Linked DNA regions of Salipiger abyssi. The protein of the gene in region 2 interacts with the protein of the main gene of each other region in a pairwise test. Links are inferred from orthologs where the notes say so. Each region holds a gene or a part of one and is shown on either strand. Other genes may lie near its edges.

Region 1 (15,410 bases), 800 kb from region 2 along the record:
GCACGAAATCCTCGTTGAAGAGCGCCACCTCGGTCAGCGAGGGTTCCGAGACCGGCAGCGCGACGATGGCCGCATCCAGCCGGCCCTCGGACAGCTCCGCGATCAGCCGGCTGGTCAGGGTCTCGCGCATATGGATGTCGAGCCCGGGATAAAGCTCGCTCAGGCGCCGGATCAGCGAGGGCAGCAGGTAGGGGGCGATGGTGGGAATGACACCGATGCGCAGCCGCCCGACGAAATGGTCCTTGGAGGCGCGGGCGAGATCGCCCAGCTCGTCGAGCGCGCGCAGGATCTCGCGGGCGCGGGGGGCGAATTCCTCGCCAACATGGGTCAGCCGCACCTGGCGCGGGCCGCGCTCGAAGAGCGTCACGCCCAGCTCGGCCTCCAGCTCCTTGATCTGGAGCGAGAGCGCCGGCTGGGTGATCGAGCAGGCCGAGGCGGCACGACCGAAATGCTTGTGCAGCGCCAGTGCGTCGAAATAGCGAAGCTGTTTCAGGGTGAGGTTTGCCATTTGAGAAACTTATCAGAGCGGTGTGAGTCACGAAATAGGCCGCATGGATCGGCTTTGCCAGAGGGCCCGCCCAATACCCTCGCACGCCCCCTCGCCCGGGGCGTCGCCGCGCCGCTCCGGCGCTCTGCAAAACATCCGATTTTGCAGTGCAGCAAGGCCCGCAGCGCCTCCGGCAACCCGGCTGACACGCAAAATGACATAGGCAAAAGGTTTGTCGTCTGGTAATCTTTTAGGCAGGGAGGAAGACAATTGGACATTTTTTCGAAGCGTGACGGACCGCGCTCAGAGGATGTGCGCGCAAAGCGCATGATCGCTGAAAATGCGCAGGTCATCCGAAAGCTCGCCGATCAGATCAGCGGCGGCGGCTACACCGCCATGCAGCAGCAAAAGGCGCAAAAACCGCCGCAGCCCAAGGGCTTGATCATCCATGACCTGGGCGGCGCGCGCGATGCCTCCGACCCGGAACCCTATGTGAAGGTCAGCCTCAACAACCGGGTGGTTCTGGCGGACAAGCGCAGCGGCCGGCAGTTGCACCTTCTGGGGGAGATTCGCGGCAGCTTTCCCGCCCCCCGTTTCGTGCTCGCCACCGCCGAAAACGGCTTCTTCTCGCCGCTGCCCGAGGAGGTTTCCGGCGCGCTTGCCGAGCTCGACGGCACCCAGATCACGCGCGATTTCGGCGAAAAACAGCTTGCCGCCGGCATCGCGCAGCATCTCGGCCTGAGCTGAGACGGCCTCCGGGCCGCCCGGCCCGGGCGCCATGACATCCGTGACAGAGCAAGGTTTGGATTCCGAGCTACGTATGGGCCGCACAAGCTATTTCCAACGCCAGCATAAACCCGGGGGCTCATCGTCCCCCGATCCCGCCATCGCGGAGTATCGCGAGGATCAGACCCGGCAGGCCTGGGAAGACATCGTCAGCGGTCAGGCGCTGGCCGATCCCGAGGCCTCGCCGGTGCGCAGCGAGATCGCGCAGTCCTGGCAGCGCAGCCTGAATCTCGGCGTCGATGCCAAGAAACAGCACTCGCGCAAGATCGAGGCCGAGGACGATCTGCACAGGCTGCGCCGGCGCAACGCCTGCCTGCGCCGCGCCGCCCGCGCCGCGTTTTCCCGGCTCGCCCCGCATCTGGCCGAGGCCAATGCGATCCTGATCCTGACCGACAAGGACGGGGTGATCATCGACGCCATCGGCGATCACTCGGTGCTCGACGAGGGGCAGGAGATCCATCTCGAAATCGGCGGGATCTGGAACGAGGACGCCATCGGCACCAACGGCATCGGCACCGCGCTCAAGACCGGCAAGCCGACCTATGTGCACGCCGCCGAGCACTTCTGCCAGGGCGTGCAGAGCTGGACCTGCGCCGGCGTGCCGATCTTCGATCCGTTCGACCGGTCGGTGATCGGGGTGGTGGATCTCTCCGGCCCGCCCGCCATCTTTCGCCGGCACAATATCGCGCTGGTGGTCGCCGCCGCGCGCGAGATCGAGATCGCGCTCGCCGAGCAGCAGCGCGAGGAGCGCACGGTGCTGCTCGAGGCGTTTCTGAATTCCGATGTCAGCCGACCGGGCAACGGCGTGCTGCTGCTCGACAAGGTCGGGCGCATTCTCTACCGGCGCGGGCTCGACGCGCGGCTGCACCTGCCCCGCCCGGAGCTGGCGGTGGGCAAGCAGCTTCTGACGCTAAGTGCGGGCATGAGCGACGGCGATATCGCCGCCGCGCTGCCGCCGGAAATCGAAGCGGACGGGATCGAGCGGCTGGAGTACGAGGGTCGGCTGCGCGGCGCGGCGCTGTTCCTCAAGCCCAGCCCCAGCCCCAGCCCGCGCGTCCGGCAGGAGGAAACGGTGCGCATCACCCCCAGGCCGAACGTGCAGGAGGACGAGATCGTCATTATCGGCAACGCGCCGAAGATGCTGGAATCCATCGAGCTTGCCGAACGCGCCGCCACCGCCGGGGTCACGGTGCTGATCCAGGGCGAGACCGGCACCGGCAAGGAGCTTTTCGCGCGGCTGGTCCACAGCCGCCTGACACGCAAGGATGCCGCCTATGTGACGGTGAACTGCGCCGCGATCTCCAAGGAGCTGATCGGCGCCGAGCTGTTCGGCCATGTGGAGGGCGCCTTTACCGGCGCGTTGCGCGGCGGCAAGGCGGGCAAGTTCGAACAGGCCGATGGCGGCGTGCTCTGCCTTGACGAGATCGGCGACATGCCGCTGGAATTGCAGCCCTATCTGCTGCGCGCGCTGGAGCAGAGGGCGGTCTACCGGATCGGCGACAGCGCCAGGCGTCCGGTCAATGTGCAGCTCGTGGCGATGACCAACCGCAACCTGCGCGACGATGTGGAGACCGGGCGCTTCCGCCGCGATCTGTTCTACCGTATCGGCATCGTCGCCATCGAGGTGCCGCCCCTGCGCGAGCGCGGCACCGATGTGCTGGCGCTGCTGGAGCATTTCAACCTCGCCTTCGGACAGCGCTTCGACAACGCGCCGCTGCGCTTCTCGCCGCAGGTGCTCGACCGGCTGCAACGCTATCGCTGGCCGGGCAATGTGCGCGAGCTGCGCAATCTGGTGGAACGGCTGCACCTGCTGAAGACCACCGGCGAGGTCGGGCTGACGGACCTGCCGGGCGAGATTCTGGAGACGCCGGACGGGCTGGGCTTTTCGGTCTCGGGCTTCGACAGCGGCGACAGCGCGGTCAATCTGGAGAATGTCGAGGCCATGGCCATCCGCCGCGCCATGGCTGCCGAAAAGGGCAATCTCACCCGGGTCGCCGCGCGGCTCGGGATCTCGCGCCCGACGCTCTACCGCAAGATCAAGCAATACGGCATCCCGCGCGACTGATCCCCCGTCATCGCGCCGCGTCCGCACCACTGGACCTGAGCGCCTCTTGGCCTTACCTGTTGGCACAACAGGAGACCGTCATGACCAAGCCCCCGCTCACCCTTCACCTTGCCGCGCCGCGCGGGTTCTGCGCCGGCGTCGACCGGGCGATCAAGATCGTCGAGATGGCGCTCGAGAAATGGGGCGCCCCGGTCTATGTGCGGCACGAGATCGTGCATAACAAATTCGTCGTCGACGGGCTGCGCGCCAAGGGCGCGGTCTTTGTCGAGGAGCTGGAGGAATGCCCGCTCGACCGACCGGTGATCTTTTCCGCCCATGGCGTGCCAAAGGCGGTGCCTGACGAGGCGGCGCGGCGCGAGATGGTCTATGTGGATGCCACCTGCCCGCTGGTCTCCAAGGTCCATATCGAGGCCGCACGGCATCACGAGAACGGCTTGCAGATGATCATGATCGGCCATGCCGGCCACCCCGAGACCATCGGCACCATGGGCCAGCTTCCCGAAGGCGAGGTGCTGCTGGTCGAGACCGTGGCCGATGTGGCGCAGGTCGAGGTGCGCGATCCGGCGCGGCTGGCCTTCGTCACCCAGACCACGCTCTCGGTCGATGACACGGTCGACATCGTCGCGGCGCTGAAGGCGCGCTTTCCGCAGATCATCGGCCCGCACAAGGAAGACATCTGCTACGCCACCACCAACCGGCAGGAGGCGGTCAAGGCCATCGCACCGGACTGTGACGCGCTGCTCGTGGTGGGCGCGCCCAACTCGTCGAATTCGAAACGGCTGGTCGAGGTCGCCCGCAAGGCCGGTTGCGCCTATGCCCAGCTTGTGCAGCGCGCCGACAATATCGACTGGCGCGCGCTCGACGGCATCCGCTCGGTCGGCGTGACCGCCGGCGCCTCGGCCCCCGAGGTGCTGATCGACGAGGTGATCGACGCGTTCCGGGAGCGCTACGACGTGGAGGTGAAGATGGTGGAAACCGCACAGGAAAACGTGGAATTCAAGGTGCCGCGCGTGCTGAGGGTTCCCGCATGATCTCGGCGCAGTTCCTGCTGACCGCGCTGGTCGTGGTGCTCGCCCCCGGCGCGGGCGTCGTCTATACGCTGGCCATCGGGCTGGGTCAGGGCCGCCGCGCCGCGATCTGGGCGGCGCTCGGCTGCACCTTCGGGATCGTGCCGCATCTGCTGGCGGCGATGCTGGGGCTGGCGGCGCTGCTGCACACCTCCGCCCTGCTCTTCACCACCGTGAAGCTCGCCGGTGCCGCCTACCTGCTCTGGCTGGCGTTTCAGGCGCTGCGCTCCACCGGGGCGCTCGCGGTCACCGCCTCGCAACGGTCCGAGACCGGCCCCCGCACCGCCAAGCGCGGCGCGCTGCTCAATATCCTCAACCCCAAGCTGTCGCTGTTCTTTCTCGCGCTGCTGCCGCCCTTCCTGTCGGGCAACCCGGCCAGCGCCAATGCCGAGATGCTGCTGCTGGGCGGCGTCTTCATGGCGATGACCTTTGCGGTCTTCGTGCTCTACGGGCTCTTCGCCGCCCGCGCCCGCGACTGGCTGCTCGGCAGCGAGCGTGCCATGCGCTGGCTCAACCGGTCCTTTGCGGCGATCTTCGCACTGCTCGCCGGGCGCCTCGCAATGGAGCGCGCATGACCGCCCCGATCCCGCGCAGCGCGCTGCTCCTCGCCATTGCGGGGCTGCTGCCCTTCCTCTGGGGCGTCGCCACCCTGCTGATCGACCCGGCCTATGACCTCGCCTACAGCACCCTCGGGGGCCGCTTCGTCGCGCCCTATGTGCAGCTGAATTACGGTCAGGTCATCCTCGCCTTCATGTCCGGCGTGCTCTGGGGCTTTGCCACCAAGGCGCGCGCCGAACAGGCGGCGATCTGCTATGCGCTCTCGGTCATCCCGGCGCTCTGGGCATTCTTCATGGCCGGCGGCGGACCGGTCTCGGCGGCGATGAACCTGATCTTCGGCTATCTCGGCCTGCTGGCGCTCGACTGGCAGTTCTGGCGCTGGGGGCTGGCGCCCGGCTGGTGGATGCGGCTGCGCCTGCCGATGACACTGGCGGTCATCGCCTGCCTGCTCGTGGGGGTGTTCCGGTGAGCGACGACGAGACCCTGCGCGTCTACGAGACCCGCGCCGCCGATTACGCCGATATGGCACGGCAAGAGCCCTATCCGACGCTCCGCGCCTTCGTGACCGCCCTGCCCGAGGCCGCGCATGTGCTGGATTTCGGCTGCGGCCCGGGGCTCGACGCGGCGCATATGGCGGCGCAGGGCTGCACCGTCGAGGCGCTCGACGCCTCAGCCGAGATGGTCCGCCTCGCCGCCGCCCGCCCCGGCGTGTCGGCACGGCAGGGCAGTTTCGACGATCTGACGGCAGAGAGCGCCTATGACGGCATCTGGGCCAGCTTCAGCCTGCTGCACGCGCCCCGCGCCTACATGCCCCGCCACCTCGCCGCCATCGCCCGGGCACTGAAGCCCGGCGGGCTGCTCGGACTCACGCTCAAGGAAGGCACGGGCGAGAAACGCGACCGGCTCGGACGGTTCTACACCTATTACACCGAGGCCGAGCTGCGCGCCCTGCTCGCCGCCGCCGGGCTCACCGTCACACAGGTGACGCGCGGCTCGGGAACCGGGCTTGACGGCACCGCCTCGGACTGGATAAGCGTCACCGCCCATGCCTGAGCTATATGCCTATACCGACGGAGCCTGCTCCGGAAATCCCGGCCCCGGTGGCTGGGGCGCCCTGCTGCGCGCCATGGACGGCGACAGCATCGTCAAGGAGCGCGAGCTCAAGGGCGGCGAGGCCGAGACCACCAACAACCGGATGGAGCTGCTGGCGGCGATCAACGCGCTGGAATCGCTGTCGCGCCCCTCGACCATCACCGTGATCACCGACAGCGCCTATGTGAAGAATGGCGTCACCGGCTGGATCCACGGCTGGAAGCGCAACGGCTGGAAGACCGCCGCCAAGAAACCGGTGAAGAATGCCGAGCTCTGGCAGCGTCTCGACGAGGCGCAGAAACGCCATTCGGTGACCTGGGAATGGGTCAAGGGCCATGCCGGCCACCCGGAGAACGAACGCGCCGACGAGCTGGCCCGCGCCGGCATGGCGCCCTTCAAGCCGGGCAACGGAAAGTGACGCAGGGGGCGCCATGACCCCGCTCGACCTGCTCGATTACGCCTCCGTCCTGATATTCGCCCTGACCGGCGCGCTGGTGGCCAGCCGCGCGCAGCTCGATATCGTCGGCTTTGCCTTCCTCGCCTGCCTCACCGCGCTCGGCGGCGGCACGCTGCGCGACCTGCTGCTCGACCGCGAGATCCTGTGGATCGCCGATCCGGCCTATCTGGCGGTGGCCTGCGGTGCGGCCACCCTCGTCTTCTTCACCGCGCATCTTCTGGAAAGCCGCTACCGCGCGCTGCTCTGGCTCGACGCGGCAGCGCTTTCCGTGGCCGTGGCCGCCGGTGCCGGCATCGCCCTGCGCGACGGCGCCGGCGCGCCGGTGGTGCTGGTCATGGGGGTGATGACCGGCTGCATGGGCGGGCTGATGCGCGACGTGGTGGCCAACGAGGTGCCGCTGCTGCTGAAACAGGGCGAGCCCTACGCCACCTGCGCGCTCGGCGGCGCCGGCGCCCTGCTCGCCGCCCATGGCTCGGGGATGGAGCCCGGCCCGGCGGCGCTGATCGGCGCCATCCTCACCTTCGTGCTGCGCGGCGGCACCATCGCTTTCGGCTGGCACCTGCCCGTCTACAAGAGCCGCCCGCCCCGGCAGTAACCGGCGCGGGCGCTTTCATCTTTCCGGCAAATACTCACCGGCGCGCAGCGCGCGCCCGGCAACGTGTACCGCCCCTCACTGAAGATCGGCAAAGGCCTTTTGCAGCCGCGCGCCCGCCTCCTCGACCCGCGCCCGCGGCGTCGCGAAGTTGAAGCGCAGGAAGCTCTCGCCGCCCTGCCCGAAGGCCGGACCCTGGTTCGCCGCGATCCGCGCCTCCGTCTCGACCCGCGTCGTGAACTCCTCGGCGCTCATGCCGGTGCCGGCGAAATCCACCCAGGCGAGATAGGTCGCCTCCAGCGGCATGGAGCGCAGCCCCGGGATCGCGTTCACCATCTCGTCGAAAAGCCGCCGGTTGCCGTCGAGATAGGCGGTCAGCTCGTCGACCCAGGCCGCGCCTTCGGGCGAATAGGCCGCCGTCGCCATGTGCAGGCCGAAGGAATTGGGCGAAATCCCCAGCCCCCCCATGCGCTCGGCAAAGCGCGCGCGCAGATCCGGGTCGGCGATAATGACATTGCCGGTATGGGCGCCCGCGATATTGAAGGTCTTGGTGCTGGCGGTCATCATCACCAGACGCTCGCTCACGCCGTCATCCGCCAGCGCCATGGGCAGGTGTTTCTGCCCGGGCATCACCAGATCGTGGTGAATCTCGTCCGAGACCAGAATGAGGTCGTGACGCTTGGCGAACTCGGCCACGCCCTTGAGCTCGGCCCGGCTCCAGACCCGGCCGCCGGGGTTGTGCGGCGAGCACAGGACGACCAGACGCTCCTTGCCGGTCATCATCGCGTCATAGGCGTCGAAATCCATCTCGTAACGGCCGTCGCGCAGCACCAGCGGGCATTCGACCACCTCGCGCCCCGCCGAGCGAATGACCCGATGAAAGGCGTGATAGACCGGCGTGAACAGCACCACCCCGTCGCCCGGCGCGGTATAGGCGTCGATGCAGAGCCCGGTGCCGTTCACCAGCCCGTGGGTGGTGAAGACCGAGGCCGGGTCGACCTCCCAGCCGTGGCGTTCCTTCATCCACCAGCCGATCGCGTCGAGATAGGCGGCATCGTCGCCGAAATAGCCATAGACGCCGTGATCGAGCATCTTTTGCAGCGCCTCTTGGACGCAGGCGGGCGGGCGGAAATCCATATCGGCCACCCACATCGGCAGACCGCCATCCGGCGAGACGCCGAACAGCGACTCCATCTTGTCCCATTTTGCGGAATGGGTGCCGATGCGGTCGATCACCTCGTCGAAGCGGCTGGTCATGGGGGCGCGTCCTCTCAACTGTTTGCGCGCGAACGCTAGCGCGCCGGGCGGCGAGCGCAACCCCCACCTGCTTGCGCAAAGCGGCGCATATGCCTAGATGATGTGCATGAAGCGGCCCATTCTCATCCACCCCGATCCGCGGCTGAAAAAGCTCTGCGATCCTGTGCCCGATCTGTCGGACGATCTGCGCGTTCTGGCCGACGACATGCTGGAAACCATGTACGAGGCGCCCGGCATCGGGCTGGCGGCGCCGCAGATCGGCGTGCTGTCGCGGCTGATCGTGCTGGATTGCGCCAAGCCCGACAATGGCGAGGATCCGCGCCCGCTGGTGATGTTCAACCCGCGCGTGCTGGCCAGCTCGGACGAGCGCAATGTCTACGAAGAGGGCTGCCTGTCGATCCCCGACCAATATGCCGAGGTCGAGCGTCCGAAGGTTGTCGATGTGGAATGGCTCGACCGCGACGGCAAGCTGCATGCCGAGACATTCGACGGGCTCTGGGCGACCTGCGTGCAGCACGAGATCGACCACCTCGACGGCAAGCTCTTCATCGACTATCTCAAGCCGCTCAAGCGCCAGATGATCACCCGCAAGATGGTCAAGCTGAAGCGCGAGCGCGCGCGCGCATGACGGTGGCGGTCTGATGGCCCTGCGCGACATCCTTCTCTGGCCCGATCCCCGGTTGAAACAGCCCTGTGCCGAGGTCGCCGACCCGGCCTCGCTCGGCGATCTGATCACCGACATGTTCGAGACCATGTATGCCGCCCCCGGGCGCGGGCTGGCGGCGCCGCAGGTCGGGGTGCTGAGCCGGGTCTTTGTCATGGATGCGGGCTGGAAGGACGGAGACATGACCCCGCTCGCGCTGATCAACCCGCATATTCTCGAGGTGTCGGGCGAGACCCAAGCCGGCGACGAAGGCTGTCTCTCGATCCCCGGCGTCACCGCGCGGGTCACCCGCGCGACGCGCGTGCGGATGGGCTTCACCGACCTGACCGGCGCCGCGCAGGAGCGTGTCTTCGAAGGCGCCGAGGCGGTGATCGCGCAGCACGAATACGACCATCTCGACGGGCTGGTGCATTTCGACCGGCTCGACCCGGAGGTCGCGGCGCGGCTGATGCGGGACTACGAGGCGCAACGATGAGCGTGCGCCCCTGCCTGCCCTGGCCCGACAAGCGCCTGCGCAGCCCTGCCGCGCCGGTCGCGGCGATCACCGACGAGGTGCGCGCGGTCTGGCAGGACATGATCGACACGATGGAGGCGATGCCCGGCGTCGGCATGGGCGCGCCGCAGATCGGCGTGATGCTGCGGCTGGCGGTGGTCGATGCCTCCGAGGAGCGCGGCCAAGCGGTGCGCATGGCCAATCCCGAGATCCTGCACGCCTCGATCAAGCTGCGCGCCCATGACGAGGCCAGCCCCAACCTGCCCGGCGTCTGGGCCAAGATCGAGCGCCCGCGCGCGGTGACTGTGCGCTTCATGAATGCCGAGGGCGAGATCGAAGAGCGCGATTTCGTCGGGCTCTGGGCGACCTCGGTGCAGCATCAGATCGACCACCTGAACGGGCGTATGTATTTCGATCACCTGAGCAAGACCAAGCGCGACATGCTGCTGCGCCGGGCGAAAAAGGCGCGGTAAGGGGGGGGTGGGCAGATTGCCCATCCTAAGGTGGAGCGTTGCGCGGGCGCGGGACAAGGCCGAAGGCCGCCGCGCCATCGCCGGCCCGTCCCCCGGGCTGGCGATTTGGTGACACCAGTGCTGTGTGTCGAGATCTTTCGGACTTGGCCGGGATAAATCGAGAGGTTCCGAGGGAAGCTCGCCACCCCACGGGCCGGCGATGACGCGGCTCGTTCCGGTTTGGCACGCGTAGGGTGGGCAATCTGCCCACCACACACCCGCCCCTTCCCCACACACTCCGAATCCGGAATACTCGCACCATCCGTTCCGGCTTTACATATTCCAAATAAAATACATGAATGCCGAATTGAGTCGCGGGCCTTCCCGCCCGCCGAACAGAAGAGGTTCCGATGCGCGCCCTGATCGCTCTTTGCGCCACGCTCTTCGCCTCGGCCCTCTCCGCCGAGACGCTTGAGATCTCCCCGCAACCCGTCACCATGTGGAAATCCGTCTTCGGGCAGATCGAATCCCGCGTGCAGATCCCCGCCCGCGCCCGCATCGGCGGCACCATCGAGGAACTGACGGTCACCGAAGGCGACCGCGTCGAGGCCGGCCAGCAGCTCGCCCGGATCGAGGACGACAAGCTGCAATTCCAGATCGACTCGCTCGACGCCCAGCTCGAAGCGGCGCGCGCCCAGCTCACCACGGCGCAATCGGAGCTGACCCGGGGCAACGCGCTGCTCGAACGCGGCGTGATCACGACGCAGACCCACGAGCAATTGCAGACCAATGTCGATGTGATCACCTCGAACATCTCCAACCTTCAGGCACAGCGGCTGGTGGTCGAGCAGCAGATCTCCGAGGGCGCGGTACTGGCGCCGGCTGCGGGCATCGTGCTCTCGGTGCCGCTGTCGCGCGGCTCGGTGGTGACCATGGGCGAAAGCGTGGCCGAGATCGGCGGTGGCGGCACCTTCCTGCGGCTCAGCGTGCCCGAACGCCATGCGGGCGATCTTGCCGAGGGCGACGAGATCGTCATCACCGGCGCCGAGGGCACGCGCACCGGGCGGCTGGTCAAGCTCTACCCGCTGATCCAGGGCGGGCGCTTGCAGGCGGATGTGGAGGTCGAGGGGCTCGACGCGCGCTTTGTCGGGCGGCGTGTGCCGGTACGACTGCCGGTCGGCACGCGCGAGGCGCTGCTGGTGCCCGAAAGCGCCCTCACCCGCGCCGGCGGGCTCGATTTCGTGACCGTCGAAACCCCGGACGGCCCGCTCGCGCGCGTCGTCGTGCCCGGCGAGACCGTCGAGCAGGACGGCACGCCGTTCCGCGAGATCCTCACCGGGCTACGCGCCGGCGATCGCGTGGTGACGCGCGATGAGTGAGCAGGACGACACTCCCGAAGGCGCGCTCGGGCTTGCCGGACGGCTGACCCGCGCCTTCATCCGCTCGCCGCTGACGCCGCTCTTCCTGCTCGCCTCGCTGGCGGTGGGGATGATCGCGCTGGTCTCGCTCCCGCGCGAGGAAGAGCCGCAGATCTCGGTGCCGCTGGTGGATATCCATGTGCAGGCCGCCGGGCTGCGCGCCGAGGACGCTGTGAAGTTGATCACCGAACCGCTGGAGACCATCGTCAAGGGCATCGACCAGGTCGAGCATGTCTATTCCGACACCCGCGACGATCAGGCCATGGTCACCGCGCGCTTCGAGGTCGGGGTCAGCGCCGATACCGCCATCCTGCGGGTGCGCGACAAGATCATGGCCAATCTCGACCGCATCCCCGTGGGCATTCCCGAGCCGCTGGTGGTGGGCCGGGGCATCAACGACGTGGCCATCGTCACGCTGACCTTTTCGCCGCAACCCGGAGAGGACACGGTCACCGCCGCCGATCTCACCCGCATCGCCCGCGAGGTCGAGGTGCGGCTGGCGCGCACGCCGGATGTGGGCCTGACCTATGTGATCGGCGCCACCGACGAGGCGCTGCGCATCGCGCCCGACCCGGAGCGGCTGGCGCTTTACGGCGTGACGCTGCAACAGCTCGCCGGCAAGATCGAGGGCGCCAACACCGCCTCCCCCGCCGGCACGCTGCGCGACGGCGGCCAGCAGGTCGGGCTGGTGATCGGCAAGACCCTCACCACACCGGAAGAGATCGGCAATCTGGAGCTGACCGCGCGCGACGGGCGCACGATCTATGTCCGCGATGTCGCCGATGTGGAGCTGGTCGGCGATCTCGACGAGCAGCACGTCGCGACGCTCACCCGCGAGAATGGCGAGATCCGCCGCATGCCCGCCGTGTCGCTGGCGGTGGCCAAGCGGGCGGGATCGAACGCCGTGGTGGTGGCGGAGAGCATTCTGCATCAGGTCGAGGAGATGCACGGCAGCATCATCCCCGCTTCCGTGCATGTGGAGGTGACCCGCGATTACGGCGAGACCGCCGATGAAAAGGCCAACGAGCTGCTCTTTCACCTCGGGCTGGCCACGCTCTCCATCGTGGCGCTGGTGCTGGTCACCATCGGCTGGCGCGAGGCGGTGGTGGTCGCCATCGTCATCCCCGTCACCATCCTGCTCACGCTCTTTGCGGCGAATTTCATGGGCTACACGCTGAACCGCGTGTCGCTCTTCGCGCTGATCTTCTCCATCGGCATCCTCGTGGACGACGCCATCGTTGTGATCGAGAACATCGCCCGCCACTGGGCCATGCACCCGGGCAAATCCCGCGCCACGGCGGCGATCGAGGCGGTGGCCGAGGTCGGCAACCCCACGATCGTCGCGACGCTGACCGTGGTGGTGGCGCTGCTGCCCATGCTCTTCGTGAGCGGGCTCATGGGGCCCTATATGTCGCCGATCCCGGCAAACGCCTCTGCCGCGATGATCTTTTCCTTTTTCGTCGCGGTGATCATCACGCCCTGGCTGATGCTCAAGGTGGCGGGCAAGGCGCCCATGACGGGCCATGGCGAGGGCACAGCGCATAAGCAGTTCAGCCCGATGGGCCGCTTCTACGCCCGCTTCGCCCGCCCGATCCTGGCGCGCAAATCGGTGTCGTGGATCTTTCTGCTGGTGGTGATCGTGCTCAGCTTCGGCTCGCTCGCCGCGCTCTATACCAAGGACGTGACGGTCAAGCTGCTGCCCTTCGACAACAAGTCCGAGCTCTCGGTCATGGTCGACCTGCCCGAAGGCTCATCGGTCGAGGCGACCGACGCGGTGGCGCAGCAGGCCGCCCGCATCGCCATGGAGCTGCCCGAGGTGATCTCGGCCCAGACCCATGCGGGCGCGGCCTCGGCCTTCAACTTCAACGGGCTGGTACGGCATTACTACCTGCGTCAGGGGCCGGAGATGGGCGATGTGCAGCTCAACCTGCTGCCCAAGGCCAAGCGCGACCGCGCCAGCCACGAGATCGCGCTGGAGCTGCGCGGCATGCTGGCCGCGCTCGATCTGCCCGAGGGCACGGTGCTGAAAGTGGTCGAGCCGCCCCCCGGCCCGCCGGTGATCTCGACTCTGCTGGCCGAGGTCTACGGCCCCGATGCCGAGACCCGCCGCCTGGCTGCGGAAAAGATCCGCGCGGCCTTTGACGAGGTGCCCTATGTGGTCGATGTGGACGACAATTACGGCATCCGCCCGCCGCGCCTGCGCGCCGTGCTTGCCCCGTCGGAGCTGGATTTCTTCCAGGTGCAGGAGGCCGACGCGCTGCAAACGCTGCAACTGCTCAATGGCAGCGTTACCGTGGGCTATTCGCATCGCGGCGGGGGCCGCCGGCCGATCCCCATCGTCATCGCCCGCGACAAGGCGCAGCGCGTGCTGGACAGCGAGGCGCTCTCGACCCCGGTGCCGGCCAACGCCCTGCCCGGCGGGCGCGGCGTGGTGGAACTGGGCGATGTGGTGGAGATCGAGGCGGAGCGCGCCTCCTACCCGATCTACCGCCGCAACGGCTATGACGTGATCATGGTGCAGGGCGAGCTGGCCGGCGATTTCGAAGCGCCGCTCTACGGCATGCTCGCGGTGGCCGACCGGCTCGACGCGATGGAGTGGGAGGAGGGCACAAAGCCCCAGATCTCGCTGCACGGTCAGCCGGAGAGCACCGAGCATGTCACCCTGCTCTGGGATGGCGAATGGGAGGTGACCTGGGTCACCTTCCGCGACATGGGCGCGGCCTTCGGCGTGGCGCTGCTGGGGATCTATATCCTGGTGGTGGCGCAGTTCGGCAGCTTCCGCCTGCCGCTGGTGATCCTGACGCCGGTGCCGCTGACCTTCCTCGGCATCATGCTGGGGCACTGGCTCTTTGGCGCGCCGTTCTCGGCCACGTCGATGATCGGCTTCATCGCGCTGGCCGGCATCATCGTACGCAACTCGATCCTGCTGGTGGATTTCATCCGCCACGCCGACCCGGAGGGCAAGGTCACGGTGGATGTGCTGATCGAGGCCGGCGCGACGCGGTTCAAGCCGATCCTGCTCACCGCCATCGCGGCGATGATCGGCGCGGCGGTGATTCTGGCGGACCCGATCTTTCAGGGTCTGGCGATCTCTCTGCTCTTCGGGCTGCTCAGCTCGACCGCGCTGACGGTGCTGGTGATTCCCGCGATCTACCGCATCTTCAAGACCTGAAACGCCCCGGCGCCGCCCTCTGGCGCCGGGATTCGGTCAAATTGCCTTAATATCGTCAATAATTCGCCTTCACATCCCGCCTTTGCAGGAGGAGAACGACGATATTCGGGCAGACGACCTCCGCATAAGAGGCCGCCACAGACACGATTGGCAGCTCTATGACAACTTATCTGGTGACTTCATCCAACTGGAACGACCCCGGTTTCTGGAGCGGGCTCAGCGAGTCCTCCGAGGGGCACACGTTGGATTTTTCCGAACTTCCGGCACATTTCCACGTGAGTTTTGACGAGGATGCGGCCTTTCTGACCATCTTCGACGGCAGTTCAGGCTTCATCGTCGGCGACAGCTCGGTCAATGGCGGCGCCGACGCCTATCTGAGCGGCCCGACCCATTACAGCTATTTCGAAGTGCTCACCGGCGGCGAGGGCGACGATACGCTCGACGGCGGCGATGGCGACGACACGATCGACGGGATGGGCGGAGACGACCGTCTGCTCGGCGATGCCGGCGACGACGAGATGCGCGGCGGCGCGGGCAACGACTCGGTCTTTGCCGGATCCGGCGCCGACACGGTCGAAGGCGGCAACGGCGACGATGTCGTCTATGGCAACGAGGATGGCGACAGCCTCACCGGCGGCGCGGGCAACGACTCGATCTATGGCGAATACGGCAACGATTATGTCAGCGGCGGCGATGGCGACGATCACCTCGAAGGCAACGAGGGCGACGACACGATCTATGGCGGCGCGGGCAACGACTGGATGCGCGGTTCCTATGCCAATGATGCGCTCTATGGCGGCGCCGGCGACGATTACCTCTGGGGCGGCTATGGCGACGACACGTTCCATAT
Region 2 (15,392 bases):
CCGTGGCGCTGGCCGGAGTCGTGCTGGCGCTCTGGCGCGGGCTGACCGGCTGGCCGCTGCGGTTCTTTGCCGGCTTCGTGCTGGTCGCGGCGCTGGCCCAGCCCAGCTTTCAGGAAGAGGATCGCGCGCCGCTCTCGGATATCGTGCTGATGGTGGTGGACAAGAGCGCCTCGCAGCGCCTCGCCGACCGGCTGGAGGTGACCGAGGACGCGGCGGCGACGCTTGAAGCGCGCATCGCCGCCCGCCCCAATACCGAACTGCGCCGGATCGAGGTCGGCGACGGCGAGGGCGACACCGGCACCCAGCTGATGACGGCGCTGTCCTCGGCCATGGCCGAGGAACCGCGTGGTCGCATCGCCGGGGTGTTCCTGCTCTCGGACGGGCGGCTGCACGATCTCGACCGCGCGCCGACCCTGCCCGCGCCGATGCATCTGCTGATGACCGGACGGGATGAGGACTGGGACCGTCGGCTGATTGTGAAAAACGCGCCCGCCTTTGCCATTCTCGGCGAGCCGGTCACCCTGACCCTGCGGATCGAGGACGATGGCGCCGCGCCCGAGGCCGCGAATACCGCGCTCGACATCTCCGTCGATGGCGGCGAGCCGCAGAGCTTTACCGTGCCCATCGGCGAGGATGTGGATCTGCCGATCGAGCTGCCGCATGGCGGGCTGAACGTGATCCGCTTTTCCACCCCCGAGGGCGAGGGCGAGCTCACCGACCGCAACAACGCGGCGCTGGTGCAGATCAACGGCGTGCGCGACCGGCTGCGCGTGCTCCTGGTCTCGGGCGAGCCGCATGCGGGCGGGCGCACCTGGCGCAACCTGCTGAAATCCGACAGCTCGGTCGATCTGGTGCATTTCACCATCCTGCGCCCGCCCGAGAAACAGGACGGCGTGCCGGTGACGGAACTGTCGCTCATCGCCTTCCCGACGCGCGAGCTGTTTCTGGAGAAGATCGAGGATTTCGACCTGATCATCTTCGACCGCTACAAGCGGCGCGGCATCCTGCCGGCGATCTATCTCGACAATGTGCGCAACTATGTCGAACAGGGCGGTGCCGTGCTGGTCGCCGCCGGGCCGGATTTCGCCAGCGCCGATTCCATCTATCGCTCGCCCCTGTCAGAGATCCTGCCCGCCGAGCCCACCGCCCGGGTGATCGACCAGGGCTATCGGCCCAAGGTCACCGATCTGGGCCAGCGCCACCCGGTCACCGCCGGGCTGACCGGTGCCGAGACCTGGGGCCGCTGGCTGCGCCAGATCGAGCTGGAACCGCTGGAGGGCGATGTGGTCATGTCCGGCGTCGACGACAGGCCGCTCCTGATCCTCGACCGGGTCGGCGAGGGTCGCGTGGCGCTGCTCGCCTCGGATCAGGCCTGGCTCTGGTCGCGCGGCTACGAGGGCGGCGGGCCGCAGCTCGACCTGCTGCGGCGGCTGGCGCATTGGATGATGAAGGAGCCGGAGCTGGAGGAAGAGGCGCTCTGGGCCGAGGCCACCGGGCAGAGCATGCGCATCATCCGCCGCACCTTGGGCGAAAGCGTCGGCAGCGTGACGGTGACGCGGCCCGATGGCGAGACCGAGGAGGTGACGCTGGAAGAGGTGTCGCCGGGCCGCTACGAAGCGCTCTATGAGGGCCCCGAGATCGGGCTTTACCGGCTGCAAAACGATGAGGAAGAGGCGGTGATCGGCCTCGGCCCCGCCGCCCCGCGCGAATTCGAGCAGACCATCGCCAGCGGCGAAGCGCTGGAGCCGGTGATCGATACGATGCGCGGCGGGGTGATGCGGCTGGAAGAGGGGCTACCCAGCATCCGCCCGGTCGGCGCGGGCCGGCCCGCCGCCGGGCGCGGCTGGATCGGGATCACCCCGCGCGAAGCCTATGAGACCATGGATGTGCGGAACATTCCGCTGCTGCCGGCCTGGCTGACCCTGCTGCTTGCGTCGGGCTTCATCATCGGCGCCTGGCTGCGCGAGGGGCGGCGTTAGAGGCGCGCGGTTCCGGCACGATCCGGAGCCGCCAAATCTCTTCGAAGAGATTTGCAAGTTTCTTCGAAGAAACTTGTCCTAACCCAGCCGCGCGTGCCGTGTGACCGGCCCGTCGCCCTGCTCGGCGATCCGCGCAATCGCGGCACCGAGCGGCTCATAGGCCACCGCCATGTGAAACACATTGGCGTGCAGCAGCGTCTGTGGATCCGAGACAAGGGCGACATGGCCCTTCCAGAACAGCAGATCGCCGCGCCGGGGCTCAGTTCCGGCGGGCAGCGTCTCTCCCAGCTCCGCCTCCTGAAGATCGCTGTCGCCGGGACAGGCAATGCCGCAGGCGGCAAGACCCGCCTGCACCAGCCCAGAGCAGTCGATGCCAAAGCCGGAATTCCCGCCCCAGAGATAGGGCGTGCCGAGATAGCGCGCCGCCACCGCAACCGGGTCACTCTCGGTCTGCGACGAGAGATGTACAGTCGGCACCCAGCCCAGTTCGGTCTCGGTGAAGCGCCCCTCGCAGCGTCCGGCGGCGAGAGCGGAGAGATGGCTCAGCGCCCGCCGCTCCGGGGATTTGAAATCCGGCGCGCTATAGGCGTGGGTCTGGCGCACACAGACCTTGTGGCTCGGCGCGCCCCGCGCGGTGGCGGGCTCCAGCGCCTCTGCCGGCACCCAGCCCGCATAATCCGCCCCCGGCGCATGACCGAAGGCATGGCCCTCGCGGCGCTCCAGAAGATCGAACGCATCGCCATAGCGCAGCTGCCGGTCGCGACGGCCACCGGGCGAGAGGCTGAGATCAACCACCGGCTGAGCGATGTAACAGGGCTCGGGCTCGACCGGTGTCAGCTCCGGGAAGGCGGTGGCATGCGCGCGCGCCACGACCCGGTCATTGGCCGGTCTGCGACGGCGGTCGGTCACAGCCCCAGCGCCTGCGGCAGCGCGCCGAGAATGGCGCGCGGGCCCTGCCCCAGCCCGCCCTTGGGCCGCGCGGGCGCCGGGCTCGGCTGCCAGGCGTAAATGTCGAAATGCGCGTAGCGCGGCGTCTCCGTCACGAAGCGGCGCAGGAAGAGCGCGGCGGTGATCGAGCCCGCCATGCCCCCCGCCGGGGCATTGTCGAGATCAGCGATCCCCGGCTCGATCCGGGCCTCGTAAGGCTCCCAGAACGGCATCCGCCAGAGCGGATCCGCCGCCGCGGTGCCCGCCGCCGAGAGCGCCGCCGCGAGCGGCTCGTCATCGGTGTAGAACGGCGCCAGATCCGGGCCCACGGCCACCCGCGCGGCGCCGGTGAGCGTCGCCATGGAGACGATCAGGTCGGGCGTCTCCTCATCGGCCAGCGCCAGCGCGTCGGCCAGCACCAGCCGGCCCTCGGCATCGGTGTTGTTGATCTCCACCGTCAGCCCCTTGCGCGAGGTGAGAATATCCTGCGGGCGGAAGGCATTGCCTGACACGCTGTTCTCCACCGCCGGGATCAGCACGCGCAGCCGCAGCTTCAACCCCAGCGCCATGATGGCGCGAGCGAGGCCCAGCACATTGGCCGCGCCGCCCATATCCTTCTTCATCAGCCCCATGGAGCTGCCCGGCTTGAGGTTGAGCCCGCCTGTGTCGAAACAGACCCCCTTGCCGACCAGCGTGAGGCTCGGCCCCGCGCTGCCCCAGCGCAGGTCTATCAGCCGCGGCGCGCGCGGGCTGGCGCGACCCACCGCGTGGATCATCGGAAAGCCCTCTTCCAGCGCCGCGCCGGACACCACCTCGATCCCGGCGGAGAACTCTTTGGCCAGCGCGCGCGCCGCGTCCTCCAGTTCCTGCGGACCCATGTCGGAGGCGGGCGTGTTGACCAGATCGCGGGTCAGCGCCTCGGCGGCGGCGAGGATCTCGACCTTTTCCGCGTCAATGCCATCCGGCGCGACGAGCCGGGCGGTCTTGCCCTCGCTGCCGGCGTAGCGGGTGAAGCGGTAACCCGCGAGCAGCCAGCCCAGCGCCTCTTCTTCGGCCTTGCCTACGGGCAGGCCCGAGGCGATGCGGAACGTGCCGCCGCCCAGCTTTGCCACGGCGGCGGCGAGCGCGAAGCGGGTGCGGCGGCGGGCAGCGGCGCTGCCATAGCCGGCAAGCGCCGCGACCGGCTGCCCGGCCTCGCCCGGCAGCAGCAGCGCCTCGCCTATGGCGCCGGCAAAACCGCTGGTCTCGACCCAGCCGCGGACGGAGTCCGGCTGGCCGGCAAGCCAGCCCTCCAGCCCATCCGTTTCGACGAGATGCAGCGGCAGCGCCTGCGCGTCGGGTGCGGCGAAACGGAATGACATGAGCGGGCCCCTTCTGGCAAATGATCGTGCCGGGAGCCTAGCGATGCGGGCGGCGCCTGCAAGGGGCAGCGAGGCGCGCTAGACGGAGAGATCCTGAAGATCCCAGACCGCGTAGAGCGAGCCCTCGCCGATGCGGGCCAGACGCGCCAGCGTCGCGGCCAGCGCCACCGCATCGCCATCGTCGATGCATTGCACCACGTCGATGGCGATCCGGCTGAGCCCGGTCATGCCGATTTCCCCGGCAATGGCACCGAGCGCGCGCGTGCATTTGCGCATCTGCGCCAGATCGCCCTCTTCGTAGAAGCGATCCGCCTGTCCGAGCCGGCAGGCCAGCTCTTCCATGGCGCGGCACACCATGTTCTCGCCGTCGCGCGCGCCGAGCCGGGCGTAGAGCTCCGCAAGCCGTTCCGGATCGAGCCCCGGCGTCTCGCTCGGGGACAGTATTGCGACCTGTTCCACCACCTCGTCCATCCTCGATCACGTCCCCACAGCCGTGTTGAGTAACGCTCCGAAGTTCCCAAAAGGTTAGACCGGCCGCATTTCTTCTCTCGAATTCCACTTGAATACAGCGTATTTCCTTGTCGGATTGTGATGCGAGCAGGAGACCGTGATGCAGGCCGCAAAACCGCTACCGCAATATCTCGTCCAGCGTTTTCAGGGCTGGAAGGCCACGAGCTATAGCTCAAACCATGCCTGGTTCAGGCGGCTGGCATCGGAGGGGCAGCATCCCCGCGCGATGGTGATTTCCTGCTGCGACAGCCGGGTGCACGTGACCTCGATTTTCGGCGCGGATACCGGCGAGTTCTTCATCCACCGCAATATCGCCAACCTTGTGCCGCCCTACGAGCCCGATGGCGATCACCACGGCACCTCGGCGGCGGTGGAATACGCGGTCACCGCGCTGAAGGTCGCGCATATCATCGTCATGGGCCACTCCAGCTGTGGCGGCGTACAGGGCTGCCTCGACATGTGCTCCGGCAAGGCGCCGGCGCTGGAAGAGAAATCGAGCTTTGTCGGGCGCTGGATGGATATTCTCCGGCCAGGCTACGAGAAGGTCAAGGATCTGCCGGAGGACAAGGTCTCGAAGGCGCTCGAGCATCAGGCGGTGCTGACCTCGCTGGGCAATCTGATGAGCTTTCCCTTCGTGCGCGAGGCCGTCGAAGCCGAAGAGATGAGCCTGCACGGCGTCTGGCATGAGATCGGCAAGGGCGAGCTCGAGGTCTACGACCCCAAGGCCGGGGGCTTCGTCGCGGTCTGAGCGCGCGCGTTCAGCAATCGAGCTCGGCGGTGCAGCCGTCGGGGTTGAGCTTCACTGCGGGGCGCCCGAGCCGGGCGCTGAGCGTACCGAGCGGCGCACCGATGGCGCCGCCGGTGCAGAGCGCGATGCCGGTTTCGGCGTTCAGAATGACCATGTGGCCCATGCGGAAGGTGAGCCCATAGCCCCGCCGCGCCAGCGCGGCGGCGAGGATCGCCCATTCCGACGCGGACTCGAAGATCGGCAGCAGCACCTGGCGCAACAGCGCGGCGGTTTCGCAATCGAGCGGATCGGGAAGCGCGGCAGGATGGGGCTGGGCCTCGGCAGCGCGTGTCTGGACTTGCATCTCTCACCTCCTGGGCTGGGTGATTAGAGAGGCTGCGACTCAAATTTGACGAAAATTGGGCGCAGCCCTTGCCTCAATGGCACTAATCGAATGTTAACCTTGCACCGGCACGCGGCGGCGCATGATGGAACGGGATGTGACGGTGCGTCTGCCCGGCCCGCTTTACGAGGCGGCGCTGCGGCTGGCGCGACAGAGAGACGAGACGCTGGGGCGGGTGATCCGGGAGGCGCTGGCCGCCGAGATCGGGCGCCAGCGCAACGGCGCGAAGTCGCCCAATCGGGCGGATGAGCAGCTCCTCGGCCCCTTGCGGGTCCTCCTCGCCGCGGATCTGGCCGAGGCCCGCAGTTGGGACGATCTTCGGACACGCCTGCGCGACAAGGGTTTCGCGCTTCATCCGGCGGGCGGCGGCCTCGCGCTGCATTCCCATCCCGATGGCACGCGCCTCTGCAAGGCCTCGGAACTCGGTCAGAGCTATGTCACCCTGATGCGCCGTTTCGGTCGTCCCTTTCCCGGACATCCGCATCGCCGCTTGGCTGAACCTATCCTTCCGCCGGTGCCCCGACAGGAAGAAGACGACTTCGACGTCATAGACCGCGAGCCTTTTCGCGAGCGATGACCCCCTGATGCACGGATCGAAATCCACATAGCCGGTCTTGCGCCATCCCGGACCCGGAGAGAGAGCGGGCGAGAGAGAGAGATGGGTCCGCGAGGCAAGGCGCAAGAACCGGCACCGGCGCGACGGCCGTCCTCCGGCGGCAACCGCATGAAACGGATCAGAGCCCGAGGTAGCGCAGGACGCGGTCCACGGTTCCCATAACCGGGCGCTCGTGACGTTCGCAGAGCATCAGGCTGCGGGCGGTGAGAGCGGCGTTGCGGCGGCCGCGGGCGATTTCGATCAGGTCGGCGGTCATGTCTGGGCTCCTGGAAGTCTCTGGGTCTGCCCTTCTGGACCTTTCTGGGCGCGCCGTCCTGCGGCCCTTGCAATTGAAATACCGCAGTGCACGCCCCGCAGCCAGCCGTCCGAGGGGTAGATTGCAGGCAACAAAGGCGCAGGTGTCCTATCCCTCGGAATAGGTCGCATTTGAAACAAAACGAAAAACGGCGCCCCGCAGGACGCCGTTCCATTCCGTTTCACTGGCGGAAAACCGTGCTCAGCCCTTTTTCAGCACTTTCTGCCCGAGCGCTTCGGCGATCTGCACCGCGTTCAGCGCTGCCCCCTTGCGCAGGTTGTCGGAGACGCACCACAGGTTGAGACCGTTTTCGATGGTCGAATCCTGGCGGATCCGGCTGACGAAGGTGGCGTAGTCGCCCACGCATTCCACCGGCGTCGCGTAGCCGCCGGCTTCGCGCTTGTCGATCACCATGATACCCGGCGCCTCGCGCAGGATGTCGCGGGCCTCGTCCTCGTCGAGGAAATCCTCGGTCTCGATATTGATCGACTCCGCATGGCCGACAAAGACCGGCACCCGCACGCAGGTTGCCGTGACCTTGATCGAGGGATCGACGATCTTCTTGGTCTCGGCGACCATCTTCCATTCTTCCTTGGTCGAACCGTCTTCCATGAAGACGTCGATATGCGGAATGACGTTGAAGGCGATCTGCTTCTGGAACTTCTTCGGCGGCACTTCAGAGACCGGGTTATAGACCGCCTTGGTCTGATCCCAGAGCTCGTCCATGCCTTCTTTGCCGGCGCCGGAGACGGACTGATAGGTCGAGACGACGACGCGCTTGATCTTGGCACGATCATGCAGCGGTTTCAGCGCCACGACCATCTGCGCGGTCGAGCAGTTGGGGTTGGCGATGATGTTCTTCTTCGAATAGCCCAGAACCGCGTCGGCATTCACCTCGGGCACCACCAGCGGCACATCGGGATCGTAGCGGTAGAGCGACGAGTTGTCGATCACCACGCAGCCGGCAGCCGCCGCCTTGGGCGCATATTTCTTCGTCGGCTCGGAGCCCACCGCAAACAGTGCCATGTCCCAGCCGGTGAAATCGAACGTGTCGAGATCCTGGGTCTTGAGTGTCTTGTCACCAAAGCTCACTTCGGTGCCGAGCGATTTTCGCGATGCCAGCACCGCGATCTCATCCACCGGAAACTCGCGCTCGGCGAGGATGTTCAGCATTTCTCGGCCCACGTTTCCCGTGGCACCGGCGACAACGACCTTATAGCCCATCTGGGTCTCCTTCGGTTTGCGGTCCGCGCGGGCGCCGGTTTGCGCCGCGCCGGACTGGCGCGCCTCATATCGCATGCCCCCGCGCAGTGAAAGGGGGGTTTATTTTTGCGCTGACGCCATGCAGGCTCGAATCGAGCCCCACCCGAGCCCGGGAATCCGCCGGCGGCGCAGATCTGTGCTAATTTTCAGCGAGCCTGCCGTGATGCCGAAAATCCCGGCAAATTGAAACGGCTATCGGTGAAATCCCGCCAATTTTCGCAGGTGCAGAAATTCCATACTTGTCTAACGTTTGTGCAGTCGCGTAGATAACACTTGAATTTGATCACTGGTTAGGCAGATGAATCGCGTTTCGCATTAGCGCTCTGGTTGATCGTATAAGGGCTGCGTCACGCTATTGTAAATCTCGTTGAGCGAACTGCGTTCGTGGAGGACGGAATATCATGTTCTACAGGTTCGTCACATCTTTGACGCGAGCGCAGAAGCAGATTCTTTTCATGCTGATGGATGCCGGCATGATCGGGATCGCAATGTTCTCGGCGCTCGCCCTGAATGCCGCCGTCAATCCGAACCTGCCGCTCATCCTGACCCTTCTGCCGCTGATCGGCGCGCTGGTCGTCGTGGGCGGCTATGCATCATGGAAACTCGGCCTCCCGCAAATAAAGCTCAATGCCTATGACACGCGCGGGATCACCCGGACCGCCGCTTTTGCCGCGACTTGTGGCATCGTGGGCGTGGCGCTCGACGGGATTCTGGCACCGCCGCTGTCGCTCGCGGTCTATTTCAACTTTACCCTGCTGCTTCTGGTCATTTGCGCAAGCTGGCGTATCCTGCTGCGCTACGTCACCTTCGAAATCTATCGGCGCGGCCAGAACCGTATGCGGGTGCTGATCTATGGCGCCGGACAGACCGGACAGCAGCTCGCCGCTGCGCTGCGCCAGGACAACGCCATCGAACCTGTCGCTTTCGTAGACGACAATCCCACCCTGCAAAGCCAGCTGATCTCAGGGCTCCGGGTACATGCGCCCTCGGCCATCAAAGATCTCATTGCCCGCAAAGGCATCGACCGCGTCGTACTCGCGATGCCCTCGATCAGCCAGCCGCAACTGGCACGAATCGCGCACCGGCTGCGCGCCATCGGCTGCGAGGTTCACGCGCTGCCCTCCTTCGCGGAACTGGTTGGCGAAGGCGAGCTGCGCAAGCGCGTCTCGCCGGTCTCGCTCGACGATCTGCTCGGGCGCAACCGTCTGGAATCCGAGCTGCCGGGCGTCAGCCATGCCTATTCCGGGCGCCGCATCATGATCACCGGCGCCGGCGGCTCCATCGGATCCGAGCTGTGCCGTCAGCTCATCGCCTGCAAGCCCGACTGCGTCGTCCTGGTCGATCACTCCGAACTCGGTCTCTACAGCATCGACAAGGAATTGCGCGACCTCTCCGAAGGGCTGACCATCGTCCCGGTTCTGGGCTCCGTGCTCGACGAAAAGAAGATGTCCGACCTGATGGCGGAACACCGGATCGAGGTGGTTCTGCACGCCGCCGCCTACAAGCACCTGCCGCTGGTCGAATGCAATGTGCTCTCCGGCCTCAACAACAACGTCATCGGCACCAAGATCCTGGCGGAAGCGGCGCGCGAGGCCGGGGTCGAGCGGTTCATCCTGGTGTCGTCCGACAAGGCCGTGCGCCCGACCAATGTCATGGGCGCCTCCAAGCGCCTCGCCGAGCTGATCGTGCAGGATCTCGCGACGCGCAGCACCAGCACCCGCTTTTCCATGGTGCGCTTTGGCAATGTGCTCGGCTCGTCCGGCTCGGTGATCCCGCTCTTCGAAGAGCAGATCGCCCGCGGCGGGCCGGTCACCCTGACCGACCGGAAGGTCACGCGCTATTTCATGACCATCTCCGAAGCCGCCCGTCTGGTGCTGCTGGCCGGCTCCTTCGCGCGCGGCGGCGATGTCTTCGTTCTCGACATGGGCGACCCGGTGCCGATCGAGAAGCTTGCCCGCCAGATGATCGAGGGCGCCGGTTATTCGGTCAAGAACGCCGCCAATCCCGAGGGCGATATCGAGATAGAGGTCACCGGGCTGCGCAAGGGCGAGAAACTCCATGAAGAGCTGCTGATCTCCTCCGACATGCTGACCACGCCGCATCACAAGATCATGCGGGCGCAGGAAAGCTACCTGTCGGAGTTCGAGATCGCCACCGCCCTGAAGGATCTGCGCAACGCGATCACCGGGCTCGACGAGGACATGGCCCGCGCGGTCATTGCGCGCTGGGTCGAGCGCGGCGAGAAAGTGCCGCAGAGCGAGGAAATGCAAAGCGTCTGAGGCGACGCATGCCGGGGTTTCCCGGGCGGGTATCAGGAGGCCAGGCGGCCTCCTTTTTTGCATCCGCTGCTCAGCGTCCGGGGATATCGTCGCGCGCCGGGGCCGGGCCCCATTCCTCGATGATCGCCGCCGCGTCCTCTGCGCTTTCGACAAAGCGGAAGAGGTCGAGATCCTCGGGGCTGATCGTGCCCGCATCCTCCAGCGCCGCCCAGTCGATGATCTTTTCCCAGAAGGCGCGGCCGAAGAGCAGGAAGGGCACGCGGTTCATGCGGCCGGTCTGAATCAGCGTCAGCGCCTCGAACAGCTCGTCCAGCGTACCGAACCCGCCGGGAAAGACGCAGATCGCCCGCGCCCGCATCAGGAAATGCATCTTGCGGATCGCGAAATAGTGGAAGTTGAAGCACAGGTCCGGCGTTACATAGGTGTTGGGCGCCTGTTCGTGCGGCAGCACGATATTGAGCCCGATGGAGACGCCCCCCGCCTCTTCCGCACCGAGGTTGCCCGCCTCCATCACACCGGGGCCGCCGCCTGTGGCGACGACAAATTCGCGATTGCCCGAGGCAACGGATTTCTCGGTCATCCTGCGGGCAAAAAGCCGCGCCTCATCGTAGAAATGCGACAGATCAGCCAGTGTCTGCGTGCGCGCCTTGTGCTTTTCCGCCGGAGACGGGATGCGCGCGCCGCCGAACAGCACGACGGTGGAATCGATCTGCCGCTCGTCCAGGATCATCTGCGGTTTGAGCAGTTCAAGCTGCAACCGCACCGGGCGCAGCTCGTCACGGCACAGGAACGACTCGTCGGCAAAGGCCAGCCGGTAAGAGGGCGCGCGGGTCTGCGGCGTGTCGGGAATCTGTTCGGCGGTTTCGCGGTCGCGCCCGGCATCGCGAAAGATGGAATGGCGGTCGTCGTTCATGCGGCTGGGATCCTTGTGCTGCGCTGTCCCTGACTATAGCGTCCGCCCTCGTCGCGCCAGCCACAAGGGACTATGCAAATGAACTGGAAACCCGAGATCGACGCCGCCGCCGCCCGGATCGACGGCCATGCACAGGTGACCCCCGTCATGACCAGCGCGACGCTCTGGAGCCAGCCCGTCGCGCTGAAGCTGGAGCAGCTCCAGCATACCGGCAGTTTCAAGACGCGCGGGGCATTCAACACGCTGCTGTCCTCGGAGGTGCCCGCGGCGGGCGTGGTCGCGGCATCGGGCGGCAATCACGGCGCGGCAGTGGCCTATGCGGCGACCCGGCTGGGCCACAAGGCGCAGATCTTCGTGCCCGAGATCGCCGGCCCGGCAAAGATCGCGCTGATCGAGCAGACCGGCGCGGCGCTGACCGTGGTGCCCGGAGAATACGCCAATGCCGCCGAGGCGGCGGAGGCCCATGAGGCCGAGACCGGCGCCATGCAGATCCACCCCTATGACCGGCCTGCGACGGTTGCCGGACAGGGCACTTTGATGCGCGAATGGGAGGCCCAGGGGCTCGAGGCGGATACGGTGCTGATCGCCGTGGGCGGCGGCGGGCTGATCGCCGGCGCGCTGGCCTGGCTTCAGGGCGCGCGCAAGGTCGTGGGTGTCGAGCCGGAGCGCTCGCGGGCGCTGAACGCGGCGCTGGAGGCCGGCAAGCCGGTGGATGTTGAGGTCGCCGGCGTGGCGGCCAACGCGCTGGGGGCGCGGCGGATCGGATCGATCTGCTTCGATCTCGCGCAGGATCATCTCGGCGGCTCCGTGCTGGTCAGCGACGAGGCGATCACCGAGGCCCAGCACGCGCTCTGGCGGGCGCACAGGCTGCTCGTGGAACCCTCCGGCGCCTGTGCGCTGGCGGCGCTGCGCTCCGGCGCCTATGTGCCAGCGCCCGGCGAGCGCGTGGCGGTGCTGGTCTGCGGCGGCAATATCGCTCCCGATCCGCTCGCCTGAGCCGCATCGGCCCGCGCCGCGGCGTCAGAACAGAAAGTCGTTCGCGCTCAGATCGCTGACCTCGATGCCCTGCAAGACGATCATATTGCCGGCGCCGTCTTCGATCACCGCATTGCCGCCAAAGCTGCGGAGATGGCTGGCAAGCAGGTCGTCGAACCCTGTGATCGCCGAGACGGCGCGCAGGTCGATGACCTCGCCCCGCCGGTCGGGCTCGAAATCGGTGACGAGGTCGACCCCGAAACCGTCATAGAAAACGAAGACATCCTGCCCCGGTCCGCCCTGGAAGAGATCGTTCCCGCGGCTGTCGCTGAGCCGGTCATTGCCGGCGCCGCCGACCAGCGTATCGTTGCCCCAGGCGCCGTGCAGGCGATTGTTGCCGTCGTTGCCGTAGATCGCATTGTCGAGCGCGTTGCCGGTGCCGGAAATATCCGCCGACCCGGCCAGCGTCAGCGTTTCGAGATGCTGGCTATGCTGGCGCAGATCCGTATCGACCAGCGCGACGACAAGATCGTCACCTTCGCCCGCAAGTTCGACGATGCGATCTCCCCGGTCGTCGATGTGGTAGACATCGTTGCCCCGCCCGCCCATCAGCAGATCGGCCCCGTTGCTATCGCGCAGTGTGTCGTCGCCAGCCCCGGCGACGAGCGTATCGTCGCCCCAAGCACCATTGAGAAAGTTGCTGCCGGAATTACCGATGATCGTGTTGGCCTGGCCGTTGCCGATCCCGTTGATATCGGCGTCGCCCTGAAGCGTGAGCGCCTCCAGATGCTGGCTGTGCTGACGCAGTTCGAAGCTCACCCGCGAAAACACCCGGTCATAGCCTTCGCCCGCCAGTTCGACGATTTGGTCGCCGTGGTCATCGACGAAATAGGCGTCGTTTCCGGCCCCGCCCAGCATGCGGTCGGCGCCAGCGTTGTCGCGAAAGCTGTCATTGCCGGCGCCGCCAATCAGCGTGTCGTCGCCCCAGGCGCCGTTCAGCTGGTTTCCGCCGGAATTGCCGATAATCAAGTTGTTGCGACCGTTTCCAGTGGCGTCGATATCGGCCGCCCCCCGCAGCGTCAGCGCCTCCAGATGCTGACTGTGATCGCGTAGCGAAAAGCTGACCCAGGAATAGACAAGGTCATACCCCTCGCCGGCCTCTTCGGCGATGCTGTCGCGCCGGTGATCGACATCGTACCTGTCATCGCCGGTATGACCCGCCATCCGGGTCGCGATCCCGTCGCGCCGGAAATGATCGTCGCGCGCTGCGTCCTGCACATACATATCGTCCAGCGCCCCGATGAGCGCACTCGCGAGATCACGGCTGAACGCATCGGAATAATGCAGCCCATCGCTGAACATGGTCCCCTGCTCAAACCCCGAACGCTGCGCGATATCGTCGGGATCGACACTGACGACCAGCGGGTCGACCGCAGCAAGTTGCTGTTGCGCGTGAGTGATCGCCTCCCAGAATTCGCGGCCACCCGCCGAGGGCGCCCGCGCCGACAGTTCCGAGATGACCACCGGCGCACCCTCTGCCCCGGTGACGCCGGCGCCGAATTCCGCCACCAGACCCTGCCGGAACCCGTCGAACAGCGCGTTGAAGGCGCCGGCATAGGCACCGGGCCGGCTCGACCCGAAAGTATCGCCCTCGCCCTGCACCCAGATCGTGCCCACGATCTGCCCGCCGGGCGTGCTGCGCAACGCCTCGATACTGCGCTGCAACAGCATGTCGGGCAACTCGCCCTGCGTCGCCCAGTCGGGATTGCCGCCCCGGTCGCGGGTCAGCGGCGCGCCGCCGGCATAGACCTCGACCAGACGATACTGCCCGGCGCCATAGGTTCGATCCAGCGCCGAGACGATCTCGTCCGAGAGGCGCGAGGCGTTGCTCTGCCCCGCAAGGATAATGATAGGTGTCGGCATAACAGACCATCGGATTGCGATGGCCCGAGTCATGCCGCGCGGGGCCTAAGAAAATCTTAGGCCCGAAGCGCGTCTTTTCTCATATTTTGCAGGTAGTTATCTAAATTTCTAACGTCTCGACCGCCGCGCGGATCCGCGCGAGATACAGCGCCCCCAGCGCCGGCCCCGCATGCAGCACATCGTCCCGCGGCATGGCGCCGGCGGTCAATCGCACCGCATCGCGGGTATAGGCGCGCGCCGTCAGAAAGCCCTGCGCGATCGACTCCTCCGGCTGGCGGAACACCGTGACGCCGGACAGGCCGGCAAAGGCGCGCTCATGCGCCGCGATCAGGCTGGCGGCCACGGCGGGGCCATCGCCATGCCGGGCCACGCGCTTGAAAACAGGGTATTTCTTTTCGGTCTCCAGGATCGCCTCGGACGGCAGCGGCTGCGGCACGACGCAGACCGGCACCGCACTCGCCTCGCGCAGCCCGGTCACCAGCCGATGGGTCACGCTCTCACGGATCACGCCCTCCAGCGCCGCAAGATAGGCCCGTTCCGAGATCAGCGGCTGTTTCAGCGGCGCGGCAGAGGGCGTGTCGGCGGCGGCGATCAGCGCCCGGGCCGACGGCCAGCCCGACACCCGGTGCCCCTGAAGCAGCCGCACCGCGCCAAAGGCCGAGACCGTGCCACCGACAAAAACCACCGCGTCGACCCCGTCGAGATCGACCTCGGGAGGCGTGCCCAGCGACTCGAGCCGTGTCACCAGATCCGGGTCGCGCGCGCAAAGCCGGCTGCCCTCCAGCGCCGCCTCTCCCTCCGCCAGGCCGGGCTTGGCGAACCAGATGACCTCCGGCGCGCCGGGACCGGCGTCGCGCAGCGCGGCCATCAGCATCGCCACATGCGAATCTCCGATAACGCACAGCTTCATTTCGGGGCCAGCGCCTCCAGCATCGCCTCTTCGCAGATCAGCGCATCCGCCTCGTCCGGGTCGGCGCCGCCACGCGCCGTGGCCATCGCCGGGCGCTCGACAGGCGCCAGTGCCGGATGCGCGCCGAAAAAGGTCGACATGACGGCCTGCACGCCGGCTGTCGTGACGTTGCGCAGATTGTCCTGATAGAAGGCGCCAGCATAGGGCGCCCCGGTGATGATCTCGTAGGAGGGGAAATAGTCGATGTTGTCGTCGAGCGCCGCCATCTCGCCCGCCACCGCGCGCAGCACCGATTTCGAATAGGTGGTCGC

Evidence for each region.
Region 1: the proteins of Ga0080574_RS10515 (region 2) and def interact in binary tests that used the Escherichia coli proteins (3 or more experiments, as listed by UniProt). The link is inferred for Salipiger abyssi from one-to-one orthologs.

Annotation. Positions count from the first base shown.
Region 1 is NZ_CP015093.1:2,217,829-2,233,238, reverse strand. What follows is about bases 7,293-10,228. They hold def (peptide deformylase), read left to right. Parts: upstream 7,293-8,467; coding sequence 8,468-8,989; downstream 8,990-10,228. Other genes in these bases: def (peptide deformylase), read left to right, coding at 9,497-9,991; def (peptide deformylase), read left to right, coding at 9,003-9,500; Ga0080574_RS14365 (MalY/PatB family protein), read right to left, coding at 7,293-8,361. Outside these bases: Ga0080574_RS14410 (LysR substrate-binding domain-containing protein), read right to left, coding at 1-508; Ga0080574_RS14405 (hypothetical protein), read left to right, coding at 815-1,234; Ga0080574_RS14400 (sigma-54-dependent Fis family transcriptional regulator), read left to right, coding at 1,308-3,338; ispH (4-hydroxy-3-methylbut-2-enyl diphosphate reductase), read left to right, coding at 3,419-4,369; Ga0080574_RS14390 (LysE family translocator), read left to right, coding at 4,366-4,980; Ga0080574_RS14385 (DUF3429 domain-containing protein), read left to right, coding at 4,977-5,432; Ga0080574_RS14380 (class I SAM-dependent methyltransferase), read left to right, coding at 5,429-6,016; rnhA (ribonuclease HI), read left to right, coding at 6,009-6,473; Ga0080574_RS14370 (trimeric intracellular cation channel family protein), read left to right, coding at 6,487-7,107; more of Ga0080574_RS14365, read right to left, coding at 7,183-7,292; Ga0080574_RS14345 (efflux RND transporter periplasmic adaptor subunit), read left to right, coding at 10,381-11,349; Ga0080574_RS14340 (efflux RND transporter permease subunit), read left to right, coding at 11,342-14,560; Ga0080574_RS26755 (calcium-binding protein), read left to right, coding at 14,719-15,410. UniProt on the Escherichia coli protein: Removes the formyl group from the N-terminal Met of newly synthesized proteins. Requires at least a dipeptide for an efficient rate of reaction. N-terminal L-methionine is a prerequisite for activity but the enzyme has broad specificity at other positions.
Region 2 is NZ_CP015093.1:1,417,865-1,433,256, forward strand. Bases 6,032-8,949 are described here. They hold Ga0080574_RS10515 (aspartate-semialdehyde dehydrogenase), read right to left. Parts: upstream 8,043-8,949; coding sequence 7,020-8,042; downstream 6,032-7,019. Other genes in these bases: Ga0080574_RS10510 (relaxase family protein), read left to right, coding at 6,032-6,484; Ga0080574_RS25875 (hypothetical protein), read right to left, coding at 6,642-6,779; Ga0080574_RS10520 (polysaccharide biosynthesis protein), read left to right, coding at 8,483-8,949. Also shown: Ga0080574_RS10480 (glutamine amidotransferase), read left to right, coding at 1-1,979; Ga0080574_RS10485 (C40 family peptidase), read right to left, coding at 2,058-2,888; Ga0080574_RS10490 (leucyl aminopeptidase family protein), read right to left, coding at 2,885-4,267; Ga0080574_RS10495 (hypothetical protein), read right to left, coding at 4,346-4,738; Ga0080574_RS10500 (carbonic anhydrase), read left to right, coding at 4,878-5,525; Ga0080574_RS10505 (hypothetical protein), read right to left, coding at 5,536-5,868; more of Ga0080574_RS10510, read left to right, coding at 5,993-6,031; more of Ga0080574_RS10520, read left to right, coding at 8,950-10,360; Ga0080574_RS10525 (LOG family protein), read right to left, coding at 10,431-11,273; Ga0080574_RS10530 (threonine/serine dehydratase), read left to right, coding at 11,352-12,269; Ga0080574_RS26795 (sialate O-acetylesterase), read right to left, coding at 12,294-14,171; Ga0080574_RS10540 (hypothetical protein), read right to left, coding at 14,272-15,051; Ga0080574_RS10545 (GSCFA domain-containing protein), read right to left, coding at 15,078-15,392.